Regions from separate parts of the Colwellia sp. 6M3 genome, predicted to be linked through region 1. Evidence: predicted binding sites of a transcription regulator. Region 1 holds the regulator's gene; each other region holds the start of a gene.

The links. The regulator sigma-54, encoded in region 1, starts transcription at its own class of promoters, with help from an activator protein. The targets are predictions, from matches to a motif close to GTTGGCACGNNNNTNGNNT.
Region 2: flgA (flagellar basal body P-ring formation chaperone FlgA) is a predicted target of sigma-54. The motif match lies at 2,598-2,616, and genes of this name have one in related genera.
Region 3: H4J50_RS19695 (PEP-CTERM sorting domain-containing protein) is a predicted target of sigma-54. The motif match lies at 2,382-2,400, and genes of this name have one in related genera.
Region 4: H4J50_RS05285 (EF-hand domain-containing protein) is a predicted target of sigma-54. The motif match lies at 2,062-2,080, and genes of this name have one in related genera.

Annotation. Positions count from the first base shown of each region.
Region 1 is NZ_JACGWF010000003.1:36,918-41,372, forward strand. It holds gene lptC (LPS export ABC transporter periplasmic protein LptC) at 1-206, shown strand, start outside; gene lptA (lipopolysaccharide transport periplasmic protein LptA) at 238-717, shown strand; gene lptB (LPS export ABC transporter ATP-binding protein) at 718-1,449, shown strand; gene H4J50_RS01275 (RNA polymerase factor sigma-54) at 1,510-3,015, shown strand; gene hpf (ribosome hibernation promoting factor) at 3,051-3,338, shown strand; gene ptsN (PTS IIA-like nitrogen regulatory protein PtsN) at 3,368-3,820, shown strand; gene rapZ (RNase adapter RapZ) at 3,827-4,455, shown strand, end outside.
Region 2 is NZ_JACGWF010000006.1:61,038-65,492, forward strand. It holds gene H4J50_RS02730 (FlgO family outer membrane protein) at 1-387, shown strand, start outside; gene H4J50_RS02735 (LPP20 family lipoprotein) at 425-889, shown strand; gene H4J50_RS02740 (flagella synthesis protein FlgN) at 928-1,359, opposite strand; gene flgM (flagellar biosynthesis anti-sigma factor FlgM) at 1,385-1,687, opposite strand; gene flgA (flagellar basal body P-ring formation chaperone FlgA) at 1,762-2,385, opposite strand; gene H4J50_RS02755 (chemotaxis protein) at 2,652-3,587, shown strand; gene H4J50_RS02760 (protein-glutamate O-methyltransferase CheR) at 3,627-4,455, shown strand, end outside.
Region 3 is NZ_JACGWF010000074.1:2,828-7,282, forward strand. It holds gene prsT (XrtA/PEP-CTERM system TPR-repeat protein PrsT) at 1-1,057, opposite strand, end outside; gene H4J50_RS14360 (ThiF family adenylyltransferase) at 1,255-2,109, shown strand; gene H4J50_RS19695 (PEP-CTERM sorting domain-containing protein) at 2,459-3,259, shown strand; gene prsT (XrtA/PEP-CTERM system TPR-repeat protein PrsT) at 3,850-4,455, opposite strand, start outside.
Region 4 is NZ_JACGWF010000015.1:32,679-37,133, reverse strand. It holds gene H4J50_RS05295 (ATP-binding protein) at 1-1,342, shown strand, start outside; gene H4J50_RS05290 (response regulator) at 1,352-2,017, shown strand; gene H4J50_RS05285 (EF-hand domain-containing protein) at 2,133-2,423, shown strand; gene H4J50_RS05280 (hypothetical protein) at 2,434-2,904, shown strand; gene H4J50_RS05275 (YheV family putative zinc ribbon protein) at 3,126-3,320, opposite strand; gene H4J50_RS05270 (ATP-binding cassette domain-containing protein) at 3,451-4,455, shown strand, end outside.

The sequences.
Region 1 (4,455 bases):
CTGATGAAGAAAGTTTAATACAGGAAGTACACGGAAAAAATCTAGAAATGGACTTAAAAACAAATATTATCAGCTCAGAGCAAACAATCTTAATATTAGGTAAAGGATTTACTATGTATGGCTCAGGATTAATTGTAGACTTAAACACAACACAGATGACATTGACTGAACATGTACAAACCATTTATAAAAAAATTAAAAAATAACCTTATTTATTTTTCTGCATTTGCATTATTAATGCCGGCAGTAAATGCTGAAAAATTCGATGTTGACCAAGAAATTAAAATTTCTTCTTCACGCCAAGCAGCTGATCTGAAAAATAAAATATTCAGTTATATTGATAATGTCATTATCTCTCAAGGTTCGCTGACAATTAATGCCGAACTCGTACAGGTGATAACTCAAGATAAAAGCAATAATAAAATTTATATTGCGAAAGGTTCTCCTGCGACATTTGAGCAAACGCTGCAAGATGGTAGCCCTATCAATTTACAAGCCAATGAAATTCGTTATGAACCTGATTTGAATACGGTTGTTATTTCAGGTAATGCTTTGTTACGCCAAGAAGGTAGTGAAGTAAGTGGCAGTAAAATCACCTATAACTTCGAGACTGAATATGTCAATGCCGAAAGCTTAGAAAATGCTAAGGTTGAAACAGTATTGCAGCCAAAAAATAAAACTGAACCGCCAAAAAAATCTAAGGACAAGCAAGAGTAAATGTCTACTTCAACATTATCAGCCATTGGCCTTGCAAAAGCCTACAAAGGCAGAAAAGTCGTTAAAAACGTTAGTATGAAGGTTTCTGCTGGACAAATTGTTGGCTTATTAGGACCAAATGGCGCGGGTAAAACCACTTCGTTTTACATGATCGTTGGCTTAGTTAATAACGACAGTGGCTCAATTATTTTAAATGACGAAGATTTAACCTTATTGCCCATGCATGAACGTGCCCGCAAAGGTATTGGTTATCTACCTCAAGAAGCTTCAATTTTTCGCAAACTAACGGTTTATGACAACATAATGGCGATTTTACAAACCCGTAAAACGCTAACCGACGTTGAAAGAGAAGAAAAACTTGAGCATTTATTAGAAGAATTTAACATTGGTCATATCAAAGACAACCTCGGCATGAGCCTGTCTGGTGGTGAACGTCGACGAGTTGAAATAGCGCGAGCTTTAGCTGCAGATCCTAAATTTATTCTCCTTGATGAACCTTTTGCTGGTGTTGATCCAATTTCGGTAGGTGATATAAAAAAAATTATCCTACACTTAAAAGAACGTGGCATAGGTATCTTAATTACCGACCATAATGTACGTGAAACCCTCGATGTCTGTGAGCACGCCTATATTGTTAGTCACGGCGAGCTTATTGCCGAAGGTAACTCTACTGAAATACTTGCAAATCAACACGTAAGAGATGTATACCTTGGTGAACAATTCACGCTATAGTGAATAACAGACTTACTCGGTAACATACTAATGTACTTGAACAGGGAAAAGAAAACGTAAATGCGTCCTACTCTGCAACTCCGTATCGGACAACAATTAACGATGACCCCGCAATTGCAGCAGGCTATCAAGCTGTTGCAATTATCGACCTTGGATTTACAACAAGAAATTCAAGAAGCTCTTGAAAGTAACCCTTTACTTGAAGTTGATGAATCTCCCGACAACAATTCAGAAAACACCCCTGACAATTTAGAAGAAGCATACTCCGCTGGTATTGGCGATAGCGTAGAAATATCCTCAGATGGCAGCGAAGATTCTGCACCGACTATTGATGAAATAAGTTCATCAGAAGGCTTAGCAAAAACTGACATACCCGAAGAATTAAATAGTGATACAACGTGGGATGACAACTTTAGTGCCAGTGCGAGCAGTGGCGGTGTTGGTCATGCATCAGAAGATTATACCTATCAGGGTGAAACAAAAGACTCCTTACAAGACCATCTTATTTGGCAAATGGAACTAACACCATTTAGCGATACCGATAGAACAATTGCTATCGCTATTATTGAAGCTATAGATGATGCCGGCTACCTAACAGTTTCTGCAGACGAGATATTAGAAAGCGTAGGCATTGATGGTGTTGAACTTGATGAAATTGAAGTAGTGCTTAAACGGATTAACGTTTTTGATCCGGTGGGCGTAGCGGCTCGTTCAATTCCAGAGTGTTTACTTATTCAGCTCAACCAATTTTCAAAAGATACGCCTTGGCTCGCTGAAAGTAAGTTAGCGGTAACTGAGCATATCGAATTATTGGGTAATCGCGATTATCGCCAATTGATGCGAAAGTTACGCATTAAAGAAGACCAATTACGTGAAGTTATTCGCTTAATACAATCATTAGACCCTCGCCCGGGCGATAGTGTTATCAAGAGTGAAGAACAGTATGTTATTCCTGACGTGTCGGTTGAAAAGAAAAATGGTCGCTGGACTGTAGAGCTAAACCCAGACACAGCACCTAAGTTATCAGTAAATCAACAATATGCTGCCATGTCTCGCTCGATGAAATCATCAGCAGACAGTCAATTTATTCGCTCGAACTTGCAAGAAGCTAAATGGTTTATCAAAAGCCTTGAAAGCAGGAACGATACCTTGTTAAAAGTGTCCAATTGTATTGTACAGCGCCAGCAGGGTTTCTTTGAACATGGCCCTGAAGCTATGCGACCTATGGTTTTAAATGATATTGCCGAAGCGGTAGATATGCACGAATCGACTATTTCTCGTGTTACTACACAAAAGTATATGCATACACCCAGAGGCATTTTTGAGCTTAAATACTTCTTCTCTAGCCATGTAAGTACTGAAAATGGTGGTGAATGCTCATCAACCGCTATTCGTGAGTTAATTAAAAAACTTGTTGCCGCCGAAATACCCGCAAAGCCATTAAGCGACAGTAAAATCGCCGATATCTTGGCCGAACAAGGCATTAAAGTAGCAAGACGCACTATTGCCAAGTATCGAGAGTCACTCTCTATACCGCCGTCAAATCAACGTAAAAGCCTATTGTAGGCAGTCTTAATCACCAAAAAAGAGGAATGAAGCTTATGCAAATTAATCTTACTGGACACCATGTCGATGTTACCGACTCATTACGTGATTATGTTAATGCTAAATTTGAAAAAATAGAGCGCCACTTTGAACACATTAATAATGTACATGTGGTACTAACGGTTGAAAAATTGAACCAGATCGCTGAATCTACTGTGCATTTAACGGGCTCTGAGGTTCACGCTAAGGCTGAACATAACGATATGTACGCATCAATTGATGCATTAATTGATAAATTAGATCGCCAAATTTTGAAATACAAAGGCAAAATCAACAAGCATTAGCGCCAAGTCGCTTTAGGTTTTATAAGTTTATGAAGTTGCAAGATATCCTAACCCCGGAATGCACTATTTGTGCAGCACCGGGTTCCAGTAAAAAACGTATTCTAGAATACTTAAGTAGTCTGGCCGCTGAAAAATTGGTTGAACACGATACTTTTCAGCTACTAGAAAGCCTAGTTAAGCGCGAAAGAATGGGTTCTACCGGCATAGGAAATGGCATAGCGATACCGCATGGACGTTTAGATAATTCTACCCAACCCATTGCGGTGGTTATTACCACAGAAGAGCCGATAGATTTTGATGCGATAGATAATCGTCCTGTGGACATTTTTATTGCTTTATTTGTGCCCGAAAATGAATGCCAAAATCACCTGTGTACATTACAAAGTATCGCAAAAATTTTTCGTGAAAAACAATTTTGCAAACAAGTGCGTAAATGCCAAAGTAACCAAGAGCTGTTTCAGCTAATCCAACAGGCGAGTTAAGTCCCCATGAAGTTAATTATAGTCAGTGGTCGTTCAGGATCAGGTAAAAGTGTTGCATTACGCGTATTAGAAGATCTGGGCTACTATTGTGTAGATAACATACCGGTTAATTTGTTACCCGCTTTAATTCATACCGTCATTAATGATTATGAAAATGTTGCCGTCAGCCTAGATGTTCGAAACCTACCTGCTGATCCTAACGATGTACCCGAAATTATAGAATACTTACCTAATGCAGTAGAGTTAAGTTTACTTTATTTAGATGCCGACGATAGTGACCTTATCCGTCGTTTCAGCGAGACACGACGCTTACATCCGCTAATTAGACAAAATATAGCCTTAGACCAAGCCATAGCCTTAGAAAAAAAGCTTCTTGAACCTATCGCAAGTCGCGCACATTTATATATCAACACTAGCCAACTATCACCACATCAGCTGGCCGACTTAGTTAGAGAGCGTATACTAGGTAAAAAATCGGGTTCTATGGTGGTTGTTTTTGAATCTTTTGGCTTTAAACATGGCGTACCACAAGATGCAGACTATGTATTTGATGCGCGATTTTTACCTAACCCATTTTGGGATAAAGAACTTAAGGGCTTCACCGGATTAGATAAACCTGTGCAAGATTTCCTTGC
Region 2 (4,455 bases), on a different contig from region 1:
GGTAATCAACTATCTGAAAGCTTTGTTCATGAAATGCAGCGACATGGCTTAGTGGTTATTGATTTTAAAACTACTGGGCATATTCGAGTTACTGAAGATGGTGACTATGTTTTTAGCCGAGATTGGAAAGAATTACCTGAACGTCAGATAATTGACTATGTAGTGACCGGAACCATGATGCAACAAGAAGCAGGGGTTTTAGTTAATGCTCGGATGATAGGTATGCAATCACGTGTTGTTGTTGCAACTGCTCAGTCTTTTATTCCGGCTTGGGTTGTAGGCGATGACTTTAAAAATGATGATAATGTTAAAATGAAAGATGGCATGATCATACGTGACAGCGCAATGCTAGCTGATGATGCTCGTGCAATTGCTATACAGAAATAATACTCCAATGATGAGAATGACAATATCGAAGGTGAATATGAATACTTTACGCAATAATATCGCAATTTTTTTAAGTGCTATAGTTTTGAGCGCATGTTCTTCGGTGTTTGATAGACATGTTGAATGGCAAAATGTAAAGCCAGAGCAATTTCCTGTATTAACGGCTATTGGCCAAGCGCCAATTAGTTTGCAAAACTCAACACACAAAACACAACGTATGTTAATGGCAATGAAAGCATCAAAAATTGCTGCCTATGCCGAGCTTGCTGAACAAGTTTATGGGCAAAGTATTGATGGCAAAACCACTATGTCTAATTTAGTGGTAGATAACCAGCTACTAAAGGCTTCGGTACAAGGTATTATTCGTGGCGCTAAAGTTGTAAAAAGTTACCCTGTTGGTGACAGTTACACAACAGAGTTAAGCTTAGACTTTAAAGATGTATATGAAATTTATAATGCATCGTCTAACCGTCAAGAGATAAAGCATATCACTTATTATTAGCATTAGTGGCTGAAATTTATACCTAAAAATAAAAGTGCTTAAGCTTTTAACCCTAGGCTACTCAGCCCACCAGAGGTTTTTCCTTTGCTATCATAAGTCATTGATGACTTATTATGATTTTCTAATAAAGAGGTTTTCATTCGTTCAACTGAGAGTTGAGACTGATGAATGATTAAACCATTAATTTGGTTTTGTTTTTTACAGCGGACTAAACACGCTTCAATATCGGCTAACTCTGTGTCGAAATTACCAGCTAACTTTTCTTGTTTGAACTCAAAACTTTGTCCTATAGCATTGTCAATTTCTTGAATCGCTATCAGTAAGTTGTTTTTATCTGAGGTAATACTAATAAGTGCATCAGGGTTTTGTTTCTGAAGGACGTCTTTCTCTGTATTTAATAACGTTTCTAGTTGCATCAACTGAGATAACTGTTGAGAGATCAATTGTTGCGGTGTTATTTTTTCAGACACTTATTACTCCTTTACTTCTTACGAGTTAGTTGAGATCAAATTCAAAGTTAGCAATACTCGCTGCCAGTTTTTCTGGGTTAACTTTATAATCACCAGATGCAATAGCATCTTTTAATTCAGCTATTTTTTTCTGGTTTAGCACTGGTGAGTCAGCTGCTTTTTTTTGCAACTCAGTCATCTGTTTTGCTTGTGGGGTAATTGACACCGAATCGCGCGGTGCTAATTTAGCTTGTTGCGATGTATTTGCATTTTCGCTAACTTGCTGTTTAGTTTGAACTTGTTGCTTTACTTGGTTGGTGTTACTCAAGTTATTGATATTAATAGCCATTATTGTATCCTACTTACAACAGTTATTGGTTTCTAACCTTTTATCGGCAAAACAGCAGAAAACTTAAGCAATTATTATAAATTAATTACGACTTGGTTAATAGCGCTAACTTGCCCTTGAACAATTCGTCCAGATTGCTTATTTCGCACGGATATAATTTCACCTAAGCTGCCGTCGTCTAACGCAACGCCAAACGACTTAATCTCAAAGCTATCTGACTTAGCAATGATATTCACAGGCTCATCTTTACAAACAAAGCAGGTGTTTTTATTTGTTATAACGCTACCTTGAGATAAATTTCTTTTGGTGCGCACACCAGTGGCAAGGCTTGGATCTGTCATCACTGCCCCTCGAATTTGCCCTGAGTCTTTAAATATAAGTTCTATATTACTTTGACTGAGTAAAGTACCTTTGCTGACGCGCATTCGTGTCACTACAACAGGCACTATTGTTTGAATTTTTACCGGTATATATAAATACCAAGAATTTTCGTCGGAACAAACAATTTTAACATTTACGTTTCTACCGTTATGGTTTTCAGGTATATTTGCCGTTAATGGTGACACACAAGATTGTAATGAAATGCGAGGATCTATTTCAGATACTTCGACATTTAGCTTTCCTTGAGCAGGTAAACTCACGTTATTCTCGACATGTTTTTTGATGAAGTTATAGAGATACTCCCGATCAAACGTCATGGCTGAACTCGAATTAACTATGGCTATGTATATAAGGGCTATTGTTAATATTATCTTTAATTGGCTCATAATTTCTTATTTGAATGCTAGGGAAATAAAAATACTCGTCTAAGCTTAATTTAGTTAACTAAAATCAACTCAACTTAAATTAATATACATAACGTCAAAGTATTTACGTTATGCACAGACATTAGTGGTTTTAATGATTGTACAATCAAGAATCGTGCCTTTGTTATATTTGCAATGGCATACCAAAGAGGTTTCTTATGACAGGCATACTAGACTCAGTTAATCAGCGCACTCAATTAGTCGGACAAAACCGATTGGAGTTGTTGCTATTTAAACTTAATGGGCGGCATCGCTTTGGCATTAATGTTTTTAAAGTACGTGAAGTCATGCCTTGTCCTAGACTGACTTTATTACCCAAACAAGATAAGGTTATTAAAGGCGTTGCTCACATTCGTGGCCAAACTATTTCTATTATTGATTTAAGTAAAGCTACTGGTGGCCCGGAGATTGAGCAAACAGAAGATAGCTTTGTCATTATTGCTGAATATAATCGCAGCGTGCAGGGCTTTCTTGTTGCCGGTGTTGAGCGTATTGTGACCGTGAGTTGGAAAAATATGATGCCACCGCCAGAAGGGGCAGGAAAATCAAGCTACCTAACGGCAGTTACTGAAATTGACAACGAAATGGTCTCTATTCTTGATGTTGAAAAAATCCTCAATGAAATCAACCCAATTTCAACAGAGTTAAGTGAAGGTATTGCTGATGCAACGGTGGGCGAAAAAATTGGTGAGCGAGTCATTATGATCGCCGATGATTCAACCGTGGCGCGCAACCAAGTCAAACGTGCGCTTGAATCTTTAGGTTTAACTATGTTGTTAGCCAAAAATGGTCAAGATGCACTTGATCAATTACAAACAATTGCTGACGGGTGTCAAAATAGTATCACCGAAAAAGTCGCTTTGTTAATTTCTGATATTGAAATGCCGGAAATGGATGGTTATACGCTGACAGCAGAAATTAAGCAAAATGATCGCATGAAAAATATGCCTGTTATTTTACACACCTCACTCAGTGGTGTTTTTAATAATGCTATGGTAGAAAAAGTTGGGGCTGAAGATTTTATTCCTAAATTTCATCCTGACGAGTTAGCTACTGCGGTTAAAAAGTGGTTAAAACATGATGAAACTTCTTAATGTTTGTTTGCATTCTTTAGATAAGGTGGATAATAACTAGTGTTAACTAAGCAACTCGATGATAAAAGTTATCATCAGTTTAGAATATTTCTAGAGCAGCAATGCGGTATTGTTTTAGGTGAAAGTAAACAGTACTTGGTAAAAAGTCGCCTAGCACCACTGATGGCAAAATTTGATGTTGCGTCTTTGTCTGATTTAGTAGCGCAAACGCTTAATCCGGTTAAACGGCAACTGCGGGCATCAGTTATTGACGCCATGACCACCAATGAAACCTTATGGTTTCGTGACGACTATCCTTTCGAACTTTTGAAAAAGAAAATCCTGCCAGAATTTAAAGGCCAACAAACACAATTAAAAATTTGGTCAGCGGCAAGCTCATCAGGACAAGAACCTTATTCAATTGCTATGGCGGTTTATGAATTTCAACAAAATAACCCCGGCGCATTTCCTGGTGGTGTTCAAATTATTGGCACTGATATCTCTAACACCATGTTAGAACATTGCAAGTATGCTCATTATGATAATTTAGCCCTCTCACGAGGTTTATCTTTAGAGCGTAAAAAACAATTTTTTGAAGCCGGTGATAATGGTATGCTGAAGGTGAAAGACTTCATTAAAAACATGGTCAGCTTTCGCCAAATTAACTTATTAAATAGTTATAGTTTAATGGGGCGTTTTGATTTGGTTTTCTGCCGTAACGTCTTGATTTACTTCTCTCCTGAGTTAAAGTCAAAAATAATTTCACAAATCCACAGTACGTTAAATAAGGACCGTTATTTATTTCTTGGCGCCTCGGAATCGCTTTCAGGTATTAGCCAAGATTTTAATATGATCCGTTGTAATCCTGGCATCGTTTACCAAAAAAAAT
Region 3 (4,455 bases), on a different contig from region 1:
TTTCGCTAATATCATCAATAAAGCCTAACTGTAATTGGCTCACCGCGAGCATTCTTTTAGCGGGATGTTCATCTGAAATGTAAGGCATTAAATCTGTTAAATAATTAACACTTTGTTCATAGTTTTTTAAATAAAACGCACTTGCTCCAGCCACTAGTTTTAAGCTAAAAGAGTTAAACCCAGAATTTAACGATTGAACAGCAAAGCGGCTTGCTGCTACATAATCTTTATCTTCAAAACGTACTGTTGCCTTAATATATTGTAAAAAAGGCTGTGTCGGCACCCTAGCTAAAATAGTATCTGCAATTTCTTCTGCTGCTTTAAACTGGCCATTTTTTAACAGCGCATCGGCAATAAATAGCTGTACTTTGCCAGAATTGGGCTGCATTTCTTGATATTCTTGAAAGCTATTCACCGCCAAAGTATAATCTTGTTCAACTGTTGCAATTTGACCTTGCAACATCAGTGCATCAACATTACCCGGATTTGCAATTAATATGCGCTCAACTAACGTTCTTGCCTGTTGAATATTTTGTTTCGAAAATTCTAAATAAGCACTTGCCAACATACTGTAATTATCTGCTTGAGAAAAAGACAGCGCAGTATCCACCGATGCTTGAGCTAACTCATTATCTCCAGTTCGTAACGATGCTAGTGTTTTATATGCAAGATATTGCGGGCTTAACTGAGATAAAAATTCTTCCTGTTTGTTCAATGCTAAAACATCTAAGTCTGATTCAGTTAATATATAGGCTCGAGCCAACAGAGGAATAACTTGATCTACAGAATAGTTTAATTTACTAGCGCGTTCTAACTCTTTAACAGCGTTTTCTGCATCGCCTGTACTTAAATATAATCGGCCGAGTAAAAACCTCGCATAAGCATTTTTATCATCAACTTTAAGTGCGTTTTTTAATGAAATAATAGCCGTATTACTTTGCTTTTCAATTATAGCTTTCTCTGCTTGTTCAATATAAGTTTGCGCCGATTCATTGTCAGAGCATGCAAACAAAACAAAAATAACACTTACACAGATTATTGATTTCGAAAAATTCATTTAAACTTCCTGTTTTGGGTTTAATAGCATCTTCATTAAAGTATGATAATAAAGCATTAATTTCTCTTTTAAAATGAAATTTAAATAATCAACACTTATACAATACACTTATCTGGGTGTATATTTATTACATCGCTTATAGAATATAGTTTATTCTTTCAGTTGTTCACGTCATTACAAGCTTAAAAGGAATGTTAATGTTTAACTATGAAAAAGCCTTTTCGAGAAATATTGGCTGGGTTACAGAAGAAGAACAACAAACTCTTAGAGGGAAAAAAGTAGCCATAGCAGGTGCCGGTGGTGTCGGTGGTGTACATTTACTGACATTAGCTAGACTAGGTGTCGGAAATTTTTACATTTCTGACTTTGATGATTTTGAAGTACATAACTTTAATCGTCAATCCGGCGCATTTATGTCGACCCTAGGTGAGCAAAAAGTTGATGTTATGCAGCGTATGGCGCTTGATATAAACCCTGAAGCAAATATAAAGTGCTTTCCTGAAGGCATTTTTGAACATAACGTTGACGAATTTCTTGAAGGTGTTGATCTGTATGTTGATGCCTTAGACTTTTTTGCTTTGCAAGCAAGAAAAACAGTGTTTAAAAAATGTTATGAAAAAAACATCCCAGTAATTACTGCCGCACCGCTCGGCATGGGAGCTGCATTTCTATGTTTTATGCCCGGCAAAATGTCTTACGAAGAATATTTTCGTTTTGAAGACAAGCAAACTGAAGATGAACAACTTATTCAATTCCTAGTAGGCCTATCTCCTGCAATGTTACAACGCCCTTACCTAGTAGATAACAGCCGAGTAAACTTTAAAGAAAAACGTGGTCCATCAACGCCTATGGCAGTTAATCTTTGCGCAGGCATAGCAGAAACATACGCGTTGAAAATTTTATTAGCGCGCGGAGAAATAATTGCAGCACCTTATGGGTTACACTTTGATGCTTACCGAAACAAATTTAAAAAAACATGGCTACCATTTGGTAATGGGGGTCTCATCCCAAGAATAATGTTTCATATCGTCAAAAAAATTGTATTAAAATAGCCTTTGGCAATATTAATAATGTAGTGGTTAATTAGAGTGAATTATATTCACCGGGACAATAACCTGTTTATTGCTAGACATAATTTATACCATTAAGATAATAACGAGATAAATTTATTTACGCCTAGCTAAATGAAATAAAGGTTTACTACTACCACCAAGGTAATCGCAAGTGTTGTTAAAATCACATAACAGTGTCAGATATTTTTACACTACATGCTTACATCACTTCAACTGAAATATAATAAACAAACAAAACAGCAACTTAAAAACATGGCACCTTAGTTGCATTATTCAACTCAGAAACAAATAACTAACGATAAGTTGCTACAACTTTAAAGGATTTAAAATGAAAACATTTACTAAATTATTGTGTACAGCAGCCGTGGCTTCTGTTGGTACTTTTGCAAACGCAAACGTAATTATTAATTCTGGTACTACTGGTACTACAGGTGCTGCGACTGAACTACAGGTTAACCTTCAGGCTACTTCTACTCTTGCTGGTGGTACTTGTTCAGGTACTGAATGTCAGCCTACAATTCCTACCTCTACATTTACAGAAGCAGGTACTGGTGTAGTTACTAGTTTATTACCTGGCGGACAAAATGGTGTTTTTAACTCTGGTTTCAATTCAACTTGGTTCTTAAATGTAGTATATACAGGTTTGACTGGTGGTTACACTATGGGCTTCCCTAACTTTAATGCCGCAGGTTATGTTGATCTTTTTTATGTAGAACAAAGCACTGGCAACACAGAACAAATGGCTCGTCTTTTAGTTGGTGGTGGACAAGTTGAACCAGCTAACGTTAATATGTCGGGTATTGTAGATTACTCTTGGTATGCTAATGCAACAGACCAAGGTAACACAGCTGCAGATGCTACTACTTTCTTCGAAAGCTCTGTTGCTTCTAATGGTTTTACCAACTTTTATGACATTTGGGCTGATACGACTACTGCAAATGTAACTTGGGACTTTGACTTTTCAATTGCAACGCCAAACGCTCCATACAACGGTGATACTACAAGCGCAACTCGTACAACTGACTTAAACGGTCAAATAGCGTTTAATGTTCCAGAGCCTTCTTCAATTGCTATTCTTGGCCTTGGTTTACTAGGTTTAGCTGGTGCAGCTCGTCGTCGTAAATCTTAATTATATTTAAGTGACCATAAAAGCCTTCTTGATGAAGGCTTTTTTTTGTCTAAATACTGACCCGCCCCTAAATAAGATTGACACTTACCCAGCAATTAATTGGTAAGTTCTTGGAGTGAACCACTAAACGTACTCAAAAATTACTTCCTCGCTTTAAATTAAGTGCAACTCTGTAAAGTACCACATTGAAAAAGCCGAAAAATAGAAAAACAAATAATGTATTAGTACTCCATTAGAAAAGGTGCTGGTATCGCTCAAACCAATACTAAAACCTGAAACTCTTCCAGAAACTCTATATCAATTGATTGATGCCCGACAATGACTATTGTGTTAAAAGCACGCTAACTGAGCGCATCAAAGGCATACCGAAGAATTAATACTTACTTAATGGTAAAGCGCAAAGACATAAAAAGATACAACGAAAATGGTTGAGGGATTGAGGGACTCTGTGATGATATATAACCAACAAAGGACACATAAAAATAAAACACATGATGGAGCACATCAGGTGTTTTATTTTTATGCGTTAACCCAGATCAGAATGGGAAATTTGAAGGTTCATTGGAGTAAAACAATAAAGATTAACTTTACTACTTGGTAATTGACAAATAATGCAGCTTTATATCGTTATCATAGGGTGCTAATAAATAAGCCTTTTTAATTAATTGTTGAGCTATATCTATATTACCCCTTTCCAACTGTATCAAAGCCGCGGTATCTAAAACTGATGGGTTTTCTGGTTGTAACTTCAGCGCCTTAGATACAATTACATAAGCATCTTCACTTTGATTGTTTTTAAGGTGTATCCAAGCCAAGTTATTTAGGTACTGAATATTATTGGGATATATAACCAGTAATTCTCTATAAGTAGCTTGAGCAAGTTTACTGTCTGAGTCGATAGCAAGTTGCGCTAGCAAGGCTTTAGAAAAATAATCATCTGAATATTCAGTTACACGTTTTTTCAAAAAATCTAAAGCGTTCTTACTTCTATTTAGTTCCATAAATGCAGTATAAACAAAGTTTGCATTTTGAGTAGATGGTTTTACTTTATATAATTCGATTAAACCAGGTAATGCCCTCTTGAAGTCACCTTCTTTATAGGCTATTTGTGCTAGTAAGCCTTTAATATAGTCAGTTGCTTTAAATTCATCTGATAATTGTTCAATATTGAATTTAGCTAAATCCAACTTATCATT
Region 4 (4,455 bases), on a different contig from region 1:
AGCTGATGAATATAAAGTTGAAAATAATTGGCGCTCCATTACCGGAGAACACCGCAGGTTTCATCAATTAATTTCTCAACAACTTGCAGACAGTGACTTTGACGTCGAAAAAAATCACCGACCTGCTAAAGGCGACAGAAAGCCATTTAATAAACCACGTTTTCAACCGAGCTCGCCTGAGAAAAGGCCTCCTCCTCGTCATAATAATTTTGATAACATGCCTCCTCGACCACCCAAAGGTGAAGCGCATTACGCATTGCTAACTGCTGACGAAACGGTAGTTGTCGGCATTTACCTGCCAACTTTAGAGTATAAAAAGGTCGCTATCGAAGTTGAGGGGCGTGTGGTAGGTTTTTTTGCTATTTCAAAACGTAATCAACTCACACAAGGTTATGAAGTTGAGTTTATTGAGCAACAACAAGAATATTTATGGCTAATTGCCTTTTTGGTTATGAGCCTTGTTGCGCTGGTTACCTTTCCTATTGCTCGACATATTGTTGAACCGATTAAGCTCATTACTCGTGGTATGCATAAACTTACCCAAGGCGATTATCAACAATCAATTCAGTTAAACAGAAAAGATGAACTCAATGAATTAAGTCGTGATTACAATGAATTAGCATTAACACTCGCTAAAAATGAAAGTGCAAGAAAACGCTGGTTAGCCAATATATCGCATGAATTACGTACCCCTGTCGCTATACTACGTGGCGAGTTAGAGGCCATGCTCGACAACGTTAGACCCTTAACCCATAGTAATATTGCTTCTGCTAATGACGAAGTAAAACATTTACAGTGTTTAATTGATGATTTAAATCAACTAACCAGTACTGATATCGGCGGTATGGGTTATCGCAAACAACATGAAGATTTAATGCAATTAATTCAGCACGAAGCAGGTAAGTATCGTGGTTATTTATCAAATGCCAAAATTGCACTTGTGCTTGAATTAAATACTAAAGAAGTTAATATTTATGCTGACAAAACTAGGCTCTATCAATTATTTGAAAATATTATTAATAATTGTATTAAATACTCGAAAGCAAGTGAACTTAGCGTTTCGGTCACGGTTAATAAATTAGAAGAAAATTCAGCCGGAAATAACAAAGGCACTGTTACCATAAAGTTTGAAGATAATGGCATTGGTGTTGATGAACAGCATCTTGTACATTTATTTGAATATTTATATCGCGTAGAAGATTCGAGAAATCGAGAAACAGGTGGCTTTGGCTTAGGCTTATCTATTTGTCAGCATATTGTTATCGCTCACCAAGGAGAAATTAGTGCTGAAAAGTCTGTTTCAGGCGGTTTAGCGGTTATCATTACCTTACCTTTAGCTTAGAGAAAACCTATGCCAGATTCGATATTAATCGTAGAAGATGAAGTTAAACTTGCTAATTTACTGGCAGATTATTTTGCACTTACTGAATATAGTCCGCACTTAATTCATCATGGTGATGACGTTATTGATTGGGTTAAAAAAAATCAACCGAAAGCTATATTGCTTGATATTATGCTCCCAGGTAAAAATGGTATAGATTTGTGCAAAGAAATCAGGCAGTTTTCAAATGTCCCTATTTTGATGGTGACCGCTAAGGTAGAAGAAATAGACCGTTTGCTCGGTTTAGAGTTAGGCGCTGATGACTATATTTGCAAACCCTTTAGCCCGCGTGAAGTCGTTGCAAGAGTGAAGGCGGTACTTAGACGAACACAAACACTTGATAATACTTCCGATATACTGATACTCGATGAACATCGGCTTACCGTGTCGTTTCATCATCACGAAGTATCGCTTACCTCTGTTGAATTTCAACTGTTAAAACCTTTAGCAGGTAAACCCGAACGTATTTTTACCCGAGATCAACTCATGCAAAATATGTATTCAGATGATCGTATCGTCAATAATCGCACCATTGATAGCCACATAAAAAAATTACGTAAAAAACTCAGTGACATTAGTAATGGCAAAGACTGGATACAATCAGTTTACGGTACAGGTTATCGTTTAGTGCTTTAATGCTTTAATGCTTAAGTTACAAAATTTAACTGACTTTTCTTTTTATTTGCACATTTTTTGCATTTTCTGTTGATAACCTTATATCCGAATTTGGGATAAGGATTAACAACATATTATGTATATGCAATCAAAAACCGTATTAGCCACGGCGTTACTATTCGTTATATTTAGTCAAACTCCGGCACAAGCACAAGAACAAAACCGAGGCCGACCAGGACCTCCACCCGCTTTTTCATCAATAGATATTAATGGCGATGATGAAGTCGACTTTGACGAATTTTCTCAGCAAGATTTGCCAAATGGTGATCATCAAAGCATTTTTGATGATATCGACAGCGATAGTAACGGTGTTATTAGTAAAACAGAGTTTAAAAACCACCGCCCACCGGCTAAACAAAAGCGCTAAGGAAAATAAATTGATTAATACAACTAATTTGGGCAGTTCAATGCCGCCCCCGCCCGCTAGAACAGAGCAAAGTTTAACCGCAGATCAGCAGTCGTTAATTTCTGAGACCTTATCTGAATTTGATACTGAAAACCTTAGTCAAGAAGATGCTTTGAGTATTATAGAAACATTTTCACAAGCTAATATTCAACCGGGTGCTGCACTTGAAAAAGCATTATCTAGCGCAGGTTTTGACGCCAAAAGCATAGGTGAACTCGCCAATGTTTCTGAAGGTAGTAGACCACCGCCACCCCCGCCGCCAAAACAAAGCACAGAAGAAATTACTTCAATGGTGGATTACCTATCTGAGTTACTAGAAGAAACTCTAGCATCTAATAATGGCAATAGTCTGAGTGATGAAAACAAACAGTCAATATTAGCGAAAGTTTTTGAAAAATTTGATCTTGAAGAAAGTGACTCTATTATTAATACCAGTGCGTAAGATTCTAATAAGTATATAAAAGTTAACCTGTTTAGTGCTTAGGTTAACTTTTTAATTTTGAGTGTTAACGCTTTTCAAATGCCGTAATTTATTCTCGTCACTTTTGATGTCACCCTACTAATTATTCCATAACTTTTGCACATGACAGCACAACGCTTTTTGTCTGATAACGCTGATATTATCAAGCCTAGCTAAAAGTACTGTTAACAATGCAAGAAAAGTTACTCTTGTTTAAAAATCCCAATAACTTGCTCATTTGGTCTAACTTCTTGCACTACATGCTCTTCAGGTTGCGACATTTGGTGCCCACAACTTACACAAGTTACGGTTTCAACTCCATGCTCCTTAACGAGTCCCATGGTGTCCATTTCTTTACATTTTGGGCATGTTGCTCCGGCTATAAATCGTTTTTTCACTTTTTCACTCAATTTTATTAAATATTTAATTAGATTTAGCAAGATATCTGCTCAGTGCTTCTATTTTACCTTGAACAACCCCCTAAGGAAAAGCGACAATAGCAACCTGCATTAAAATGAGACACGATAAATGATCATAGCTACAGATTTAAGTTTAGCCCGAGGCGCAAAATACCTCATAAAATCATCAAGTTTTACTATACATCCAAATCATAAGGTTGGGCTTGTTGGGGCGAACGGCTGTGGAAAATCTTCTTTATTCGCGAGCTTATTAGGTGCACTACCTGCTGATATGGGTAACCTTTCTATGCCAACAAGCTGGAAAATTGCTACCGTTAAGCAAGAAACGCCAGCGCTCGATCGATCGGCTTTAGATTATGTTATGGATGGAGATATTGAATTCCGACAATTAGAAGCCAAATTAGATCAAGCACGCGCTGACGATAACGGGACTCTTGAAGCAACCATTATCAACCAAATTGACACCGTTAATGGCTACAGTTTACCAGCACGAGCAGGCGAGTTATTACACGGTTTAGGTTTTGTACAAGAACAACTAGCAAACCCAGTAAAGTCATTTTCTGGTGGTTGGAGAATGCGCTTAAACTTAGCCCAAGCTTTGATAAGTCGTGCTGATTTATTATTACTGGATGAGCCCACCAACCATTTAGATTTAGACGCAGTTATTTGGCTACAGCGCTGGCTGAAAAGGTTCACCGGCACCCTAGTACTTATTTCGCATGACCGTGATTTTCTTGATGATGTTATTGGCCAAATACTCCATATTGAACACCAAACTGCAAAACTTTATTCTGGTAACTACAGCGCATTTGAACGTCAACGTGCCGAGCATTTAGCCCAGCAAGATGCTCAGTATCAAAAGCAACAAAAAGAAGTGGCGCATTTAACCTCTTTTGTTGACCGCTTTCGCGCAAAAGCCAGTAAAGCAAAACAAGCACAAAGCCGATTAAAACGTTTACAAAAGTTACCTGACTTAGCGCCAGCCCATGTTGATAGCCAATTTACTTTCAGCTTTGAGCAGCCAGATACCCTGCCTTATCCATTATTGGCATTAACCGAAAGCCAATGTGGTTATAGCGATGAAGCTATTATTTTGGAAGATGTAGGTATGACT